DNA from 2 places in the Chryseobacterium sp. MEBOG06 genome. Region 1 is predicted to be linked to the other one. Evidence: riboswitches for the same ligand, from Rfam matches in the RefSeq annotation. Region 1 holds a riboswitch; the other holds the start of a gene.
What was found. A riboswitch is a leader RNA that binds a small molecule or an ion and turns the genes downstream of it on or off. The one in region 1 is predicted to bind cobalamin.
Positions count from the first base shown of each region.

Region 2: it holds a riboswitch for cobalamin, as region 1 does, so the genes downstream of both, LF887_RS06535 (T9SS type A sorting domain-containing protein) here and prpB (methylisocitrate lyase) in region 1, are expected to answer to the same signal.

Region 1 covers NZ_CP084580.1:2,006,232-2,010,322, forward strand. Annotated here, with positions in the region: gene LF887_RS09215 (carbohydrate kinase family protein) at 1-451, shown strand, start outside; gene LF887_RS09220 (hypothetical protein) at 700-870, shown strand; cobalamin riboswitch at 1,356-1,549, shown strand; gene prpB (methylisocitrate lyase) at 2,004-2,900, shown strand; gene prpC (2-methylcitrate synthase) at 2,902-4,056, shown strand.
Region 2 covers NZ_CP084580.1:1,399,349-1,403,439, reverse strand. Annotated here, with positions in the region: gene tpiA (triose-phosphate isomerase) at 1-22, shown strand, start outside; gene LF887_RS06540 (esterase-like activity of phytase family protein) at 181-1,443, opposite strand; cobalamin riboswitch at 1,703-1,895, shown strand; gene LF887_RS06535 (T9SS type A sorting domain-containing protein) at 1,958-3,061, shown strand; cobalamin riboswitch at 3,365-3,555, shown strand; gene LF887_RS06530 (T9SS type A sorting domain-containing protein) at 3,658-4,091, shown strand, end outside.

The DNA.
Region 1 (4,091 bases):
ACCTTATTACGATATCAGAATTATTAACGAACTGCTGCATAAAACTCATTTGGCAAAATTCAATAAAGCAGAACTGAGGATGGTTCTGGACTTTCTAGATAAAGAATATAAAACCGAAGAAGACAGTATCAGATATCTGCAGGACAAATTCGGGATTCGGGAAATTATTATTTCTAAAGGAAGTAAAGGAGCATTGTATGCTATAGATGATCGTTTTTATCTCTATCCTACAATCCCGGTTGAGGTTAAAGATACGGTGGGAAGCGGAGATTCATTTTTGGCAGGATTTTTATCCAAAAGGATCGGGAATGAAGCTTCTGCTCATGAGATTATGACTCAGGCGGTTTCACTGGGGGCCTTTATTACTTCACAGGAAGGCGCCTGCCCGGAATATACTTTAAAAGATTTTAAAAGATTTAAAAACCGTTATCCCGTTACTGCTCTCAGCTAAGGTTCAAAACATGAACTCAAACATTACAACCGGAACAGCTAAAGGAATACTGATCCTTTAGCTGTTCTTATTTTATTGGAAAAATATTTTTTGTATCTTGGTTATTTATACTGTTGGATGTTTTAGCTCAACAATTTAGTATAAATTTCGTAACCTTTAAATCTAAATAACCAATAGAAAATAAACTGAATGAGTTAAACAATCAGGAACTGATAGAAAGAGCGAAAAAAGCCAGTTCAAACAAAATAATGAATGCAGTGATAGTAGGGTTTATGGCTGGTATTTCTATTTACAGTACAGTGAAAAATGGCTTTGGATTCTTTACATTTTTACCTGTTGTTTTTATTCCTTTTGTCATAAATTCAAAAAAAGTCGACTGGGAATTACAGGAAGAGCTAAAATCTAGAGATTTAAAATAAAATAATATTTCCGCTTGTTGAAAGCGGTAAAAAATAAGTTTTGGCCCATTGCTAAAAGCAATGGGCCGAAACTTATTTTAAAGTAAAATGTCTTACGATAAAGTCTCTGAAAATACAATTTCAGTAAAGTTTTCAGTAAAAATTTCAGACACTCAATACGGATTTTACCTATGCGAAAATTTCAGAAAATACTTTTGTAAAAAAGGGCAAAAATTTCCTTGAAAACATCTGTTATTTGTGAATGTCAAGCAAAGGTAAAATAAGGTTTTTATTTAGGTTGGTTTAATATTTTACCGTCATATCTTATGAATTTAGTAACGAAAAATTAATGTTATTGCCTAAATTGTAATGTCTGAACTGTTAATTGTGTTTTTTTAAATGATACATTTACAGTTGATTAGCTTGGAATAATTATTGTTTGCATAAAATCTCTTGGTCATTTTCATAAAATACTTATATTTACCACCAAGGAGTTCTTAACACCTTCTTTATCAACCGAAAATGGTTACACTTAGCTGTGTATTAAAAGGGAATCGTGTGCAAATCACGAACTGTCGCGCAACTGTAAGTAACGGATAAGGTTTTTATCAAAATAAAGGTCCACTGTATACCCGGGATATGGGAAGGACGATAAAAACTGTTACAAGTCAGGAGACCTGCCTATTTCGAATTGACGATGCTTTCGCGGTCTGAAGCTTATAGTCAGGTATGATACGATATGGATAACATTTTGGTCAAAAATCTTTGTCAGGTCATGTTATTTTGTGATACAAATAGGTAATGGAGCAGTATGCTTTTTCATTATGCTATCGTTCACCGTATTTTCCTTTTCCATAGTTTTCTTTCCCAAAGGTATTGTGAAGTTTATCAGGAACTTTTTATTAATCAACATAAAAAGTTAAAAAGTGTATCTATCCGATCTCGATTATTTATGCAGGAGCAGCAGACTTGGAAACAAACAGGTTTGCAGGAACTTAATTATTCAAAATTCCGAATTTCGGAAAACGGAGAGCATTACTTTGCTTCTCTTCCGTTCATTACTTTTTATCGCCCATCATTGGATAGAGCTGCTTACTGCAATGTTTGTCTATTGTCTTCTACGAACAAATTTCAACTAAACAATAAATATTATAATGACTAAAAGTGAAAGTTTGAAGTCTCCCGGTATGAAATTTCGGGAGGCCATGGAAAAAGAAAGTCCTCTTCAGATTGTTGGAACTATTAATGCCAATCATGCGTTACTCGCACAGCAGGCTGGCTTCAATGCTATTTATCTTTCCGGTGGAGGTGTGGCGGCAGGTTCTTTAGGAATTCCGGATCTGGGAATTACGACGCTGGAAGATGTTTTAATAGACGTTCAGCGTATTACCAATGTTTGCGACCTCCCGTTAATGGTAGATGTAGACACTGGATTTGGTCCTTCTGCATTTAATGTGGCAAGAACGGTGAAATCATTGATCAAGGCCGGAGCAGCCGCATTACATATTGAAGATCAGGTAGGTGCAAAGCGCTGCGGACACCGCCCTGGAAAGGAAGTGGTAAGCAAAGAAGAAATGGTAGACAGACTGAAGGCTGCTGCGGATGCCCGTAGTGATGATAATTTTGTAATTGGCGCCAGAACAGATGCTTTCGCTAATGAAGGTCTTGAAAAGACACTGGAAAGAGCAGTAGCTTACAAAGAGGCCGGAGCAGATTTTATTTTTGCAGAAGCCGTTCCGGACCTAACCTTTTATCAAAAATTTGTTGATGCCACAGGAATCCCAGTATTAGCCAATATAACAGAATTCGGAATGATTGAAATGTATACTGTAGAAGAATTGAAAAATGCAGGGGTAGGGTTGATTCTTTATCCACTTTCTGCGTTCCGTGCGGCTAACAAAGCAGCTCAGAATGTATACGAACATCTCCGTAAAGAAGGCACACAAGCCAATGTACTGGATACGATGCAAACAAGGGAAGAGCTCTATAAAAGCATCGGATATTATAATTACGAACAAAAATTAGATAACCTTTTTAAACAAAATAATTGATATGTCAACGAGCACCGAACCAACATTTAAACCTAAAAAGAGCGTCGCTCTTTCGGGTGTCACAGCAGGGAATACAGCGCTTTGTAGTGTAGGAAAGAGCGGAAACGATCTTCATTACAGAGGATATGATATTCTGGATCTGGCAGAAAAAACAGAGTTTGAGGAAGTTGCTTATCTTCTGATATACGGCCAGCTGCCTACCGCCTCCCAGTTGAAAAACTATAAAGCAAAATTAAAGTCTCTAAGAGGATTGCCTCATTCTGTAAGAAATATTTTAAAGAGTATTCCCGCAGCAGCACACCCAATGGATGTCATGCGCTCAATGGTATCTGCAGTCGGAAGTATTCAGCCGGAAAAAGATGATCATAATATGGCAGGAGCAAGAGATATTGCGGACAAACTTCTGGCATCATTTAGCTCAGGGCTATTATATTGGTATCACTATACTCATAATGGTAAAGAAATCAATGTTGAAACAGATGATGACACTATTGGTGGGCATTTCTTACACCTGTTGCATGGCAAAAAAGCTCCTGATTCCTGGGTAAAGGCAATGGAAATATCTCTAAATCTTTATGCTGAGCACGAGTTTAATGCGTCCACTTTTACTGCACGTGTCATTGCGGGAACAGCTTCCGATTTTTATTCTTGTATAACAGGGGCTATTGGTGCTTTGCGAGGGCCAAAGCATGGAGGAGCCAACGAAGTAGCATTTGAAATTCAAAGCCGTTACAATTCCCCGGATGAAGCAGAAGCAGATATCCGTAAGCGTATCGCCAATAAAGAAGTCATCATTGGATTCGGGCATCCGGTATATACCATCTCAGACCCAAGAAACGTGGTGATCAAAAAGGTAGCTAAGCAGCTTTCTGAAGAAGCCGGAGATATGCTGCTGTATAATATCGCAGAAAGACTGGAAACCGTCATGTGGGAAGAAAAGAAGATGTTCCCGAATCTTGACTGGTTTTCCGCCGTTTCTTATCACTTAATGGGAGTTCCTACTCTGATGTTCACTCCTCTATTTGTTATTTCAAGAGTAACAGGATGGAGTGCCCACATCATAGAGCAAAGACAGGATGGGAAGATCATCCGACCGAGTGCCAATTATACAGGCCCTGAAAACAAAGAATTTATATCTATCAACGAGAGGAAATAGTTCAAAGTTGAAAATTGAAAGTGAAAAATGGAAAA
Region 2 (4,091 bases), 610 kb from region 1:
GATTATTGAGGGATTTAATTAATATTGAGAGGCTATGTTTTGGCTAAAGCCAATGGCATTATTTCTTTTATGTATTAAACGGGCTAAAGCCCGTTCCTATTGAAAGATTAAATACCTTAGAATCATACAAATAAAAACGGCGGAATCTTCGATTCCGCCGTTTTCTTTAAAAAAATCTAATTATTGAATATCGACTACATACATTGTTCCTTTGTCCACCTTTCCTGTTTTAGGCAGAATTTTTGCTTTGGGATTTCCATTTCCATCATCCACTACTCCGAAATCATCATCATTGAAAACAGCCAGTTTATTGTTTCCTAAGTAAACAATTCCCTCAAATTTATCATGCTCATACCCCAGTTTGGTAACCAGATTTACAGCTAATGATTTGGAAACGGCTTTTATTCCTGCGTTAGTTATTTCATCCCACGAACATTGTTCCAGGGCTTTACCATTCACTTTCATTCCGTCTACAGCTGAAATATCAGCTCCGTTGACATCACTAGCGTTAGCTAAATTGATTCTATACACTTTTTTAATCCCTCCCTGAGATCCAAAATTACCGTCTCTTTCGATGACTAAAAACTCTGTATTGCTCAATGCTGTGATATCACAAACTGAGTCGGAAGCTCCACCATCCTGTTTATATAAAAACTGTTTGGTCTGTCCTGTGGCAATATCAAAAGTCACAATCCTCGTTAAAGTTGTATTGGTTGCCAGCGTTTTACTTGGTACAAACATCATAGACTGTATAGTACCTACCAAAGTTTTACCATCGGGAGTAATGCATAGTCCTTCCATCCCTCTGTTTGCTCTTCTTTTGGCTAAAACGGCAGGCAGTTTCCTTGTTCCGGTGTTCACTCCTATCGGGCTTATTCTTTCCATCTCTACTCCATCAGCACTATAATGTACAATATGAGGCCCATATTCATCTGACACCCAGAATGTACCATCTGCTGCAGCTACAATGCTTTCACTATCCAATCCGTATTTATCTGTTCCTAAAACATTTCCGGAGGCATCGTAAGCCACTTCACCCGTACTGCCCATTCCTACAGGGTTCGGCAGTCCTGTAATAAGCTGTCCGGATGGATTTTTAAGCTTAATATATTTGATTACCTCTACGTTACCTTCGGCATTAATTTTAAAATGCATAATGGTAGGTGTAAAGCCAGGTGTCAGAAATTTTTTACCATTAAGGTAGTCCGTATTCGGGCCACGGTCTGTAATGACGTAAAACTCGCCTTTTCTGGTGGGGTGAGCAGCAGCTCCGGAGCCAAATCCTCCGTTGATGACGTCTACTCCACTGATTGTAGCTAATTTAGAAAAAGGAAATTCCTGAGGAAGCTTGGAATAATTAATATCCTGATTGTTTACAGGATCATCATCCTTACATGATGCCAGCGCTGTAAGCATCAAAGCAGATAATAGTAATTTTTTCATATTCTATTGTATGGCTGCGAAAGTATAAATTGATTATAAACTGATCTTGAATCTAATGATAATTGTAGTTTAACAATAGATCCTTCAAAATGAATTCAGTATAAACAATAAAAATTTTGATTTTAATTCTAAAAATCCAACGAACTCATATAATGGATTGTTAATTTAATAAAACAAGCTTTTAGAAAACTTATTTACCATGAAAAAACCTGTTAAAGCAAAGATAATTCACAAAACACGTCCTAAATATTTATATGATATATTTGCGGACTTTTAGGGTTGAACACTGTTCATTAATAGGGAATCAGGTGAGAATAAATATTCGAATCCTGAGCTGTACCCGCAACTGTAAACTATTCAACTTATAGCACATAATGCCACTGGATGAGAAGTCCGGGAAGGCGGCTAATAAGATGTAAGCCAGGAGACCTGCCTTAAAGTATCATCTTCAGACAAGAAATTATTTTTCCGTTGAAGGTAAGTTTCGGGAATAAAACTTTAATTTAATTATATCATGAGAAAAATCTATTTTTTTTTCTTACTGCTTATCATGCAGTCCATGTCGGCCCAATTTACAGAAAATGACATTAAATTCTGGATAGGAACCGGTTCCAAAAAAGCTTATTTCATTGCTGATTTTAATGATAACAATACTCCTACGTCTTATGCATGGGGATATCGTTTTGATTCTAATGACTTAACAATGGAAGACCTTATCAATGCTATTGCTAATGCAGAGCCTAAGATAGAGGTTGAAATTCCTTCCGGGTTTCTTTACAGTTTAAACTACAATCATCATACACCAAGTCTTGATGATTATTGGTCTACCTGGTCAGGATTAACCTCAGAAAATTTATCATTCAATAACGGAGTAAATAATGACCTTTTGATTGACGGAAAATGGTATGGAATCTCCTATGGTTTTGATCCGCCTTCCAAGCCTTCCGCTCCTGTCCCTGCCTACAGTTCAAAGTGGTACAGTTCTTCTCAGATTACCAACTGGATAGGAACCGGAAGTAATAAAAGTCTGGTAGTAATTGACTTTGGGACAGATAGCACAAACGGAAATGCTGACTCTTTTGTATTCGGAATTCAATATAACGGAACAATAACTGCGGAACAGGCTTTACAGTTAATTCAGTCACAGACTTCTTATTTCAGTTTTACATCTACCAGTAATCAGGTTTCCAGTCTTTCACTGAATAACTTCACCGGAAACCCTTCCGCACCAAACAGCTGGAAATTATATAAAGGAAATGACCTTTCAAGCTGGCAGGCAAAAACCAATTTATCTCAAATTCAGCTGAATAACAATGACTGGCTAGGTTTAAGTTTCGGACAAAGAAGACCAATTACTCCGGCAGAATCATTTTCTACATTGGGTGTTTCCAGCGTCAATAAGAAAAAATTCGGTATCTATCCTAATCCGGCAAGTGACTTCATTCAAATTGATAGTCCTGAGAATGTGAAGGAAGTGAATATCTATTCTGCTACAGGGCAGAAAGTATTAACTTCCCAAGCAACAAAGATTAATATCCGGTTTTTGAATTCAGGAGTTTATTTTGTTGAGGTAAAAACTTCTGCCAATTCAACCATTCATAAGATAGTAAAGAAATAGGAAAAAAATATTTTCCCGGCCACGACTGGTAACTTTTTTTAAATGCAGTGGTGTCAAAACACGAGACTTTCTCAATTTTTGAGAAGGTCTTTTTTCGTCACGGGATTCCATTTTAACGACCGAAATTGTAAAATGAATTCAATATAAACTATAAAGCTCCTAATTTTAATTCTGAAAAACCAACAATAAAGATAGATTACTTATCAATTTGATAAAATATCTTTTTGAATAATTTATTAAATTCCATAAAAGACTTGAAATCAGGTACAATTCACAAAAAAACATCTATTAATTTATATGATATATTTGCAGCGTTTTTAAGGTTGAACATTGTTCATTAATAGGGAATCAGGTGAGAATAAATATTCGAATCCTGAGCTGTTCCCGCAACTGTAAACTAATCTACTTATAGCCTTTAATACCACTGGATAAAAATCCGGGAAGGCGGCTATAAGATGTAAGCCAGGAGACCTGCCTTAAATTAATTTCAACTTTCGGGAATAAAAGTTTGTGAAAGAAAAATCTAAACAGATTTTTTCATGAATGTTTTGTCCTGTGGTGAGGTTTCGGGAATAAAACTTTAATTTAATTATATCATGAAGAAAATCTATTTTCTTATTCTTGCGTTTGTACTCTCTTTTGCAAATGCGCAAACTGAAGGGGTCCTGGTACTCAACGAAGGCGGTGCCGGAAGCAATAATGCTGAAATATCGCTGATCTCCAATCAATCGGTTGTGACCAACAACTATTTTAAAATCAATAACAATAATGCAACACTGGGCGATACCGCACAAGACATTAAAATTTTTGGTGACAAAATTTTTGTGGTTTTAAACATTTCCAACCAAATAAAGGTCATCAACAAATCTGACTTTTCTTTGATTACCACGATTTCAAACAACCTGGACAATCCAAGATACATTGCTTTTAGCGGAGACAAATTCTATGTAACCAACTGGGGAGGAACAGGTTCTGTCAATAATTATGTAGCGGTTTACAATCTCAACACGTATGCTCATGAAGCAAATAT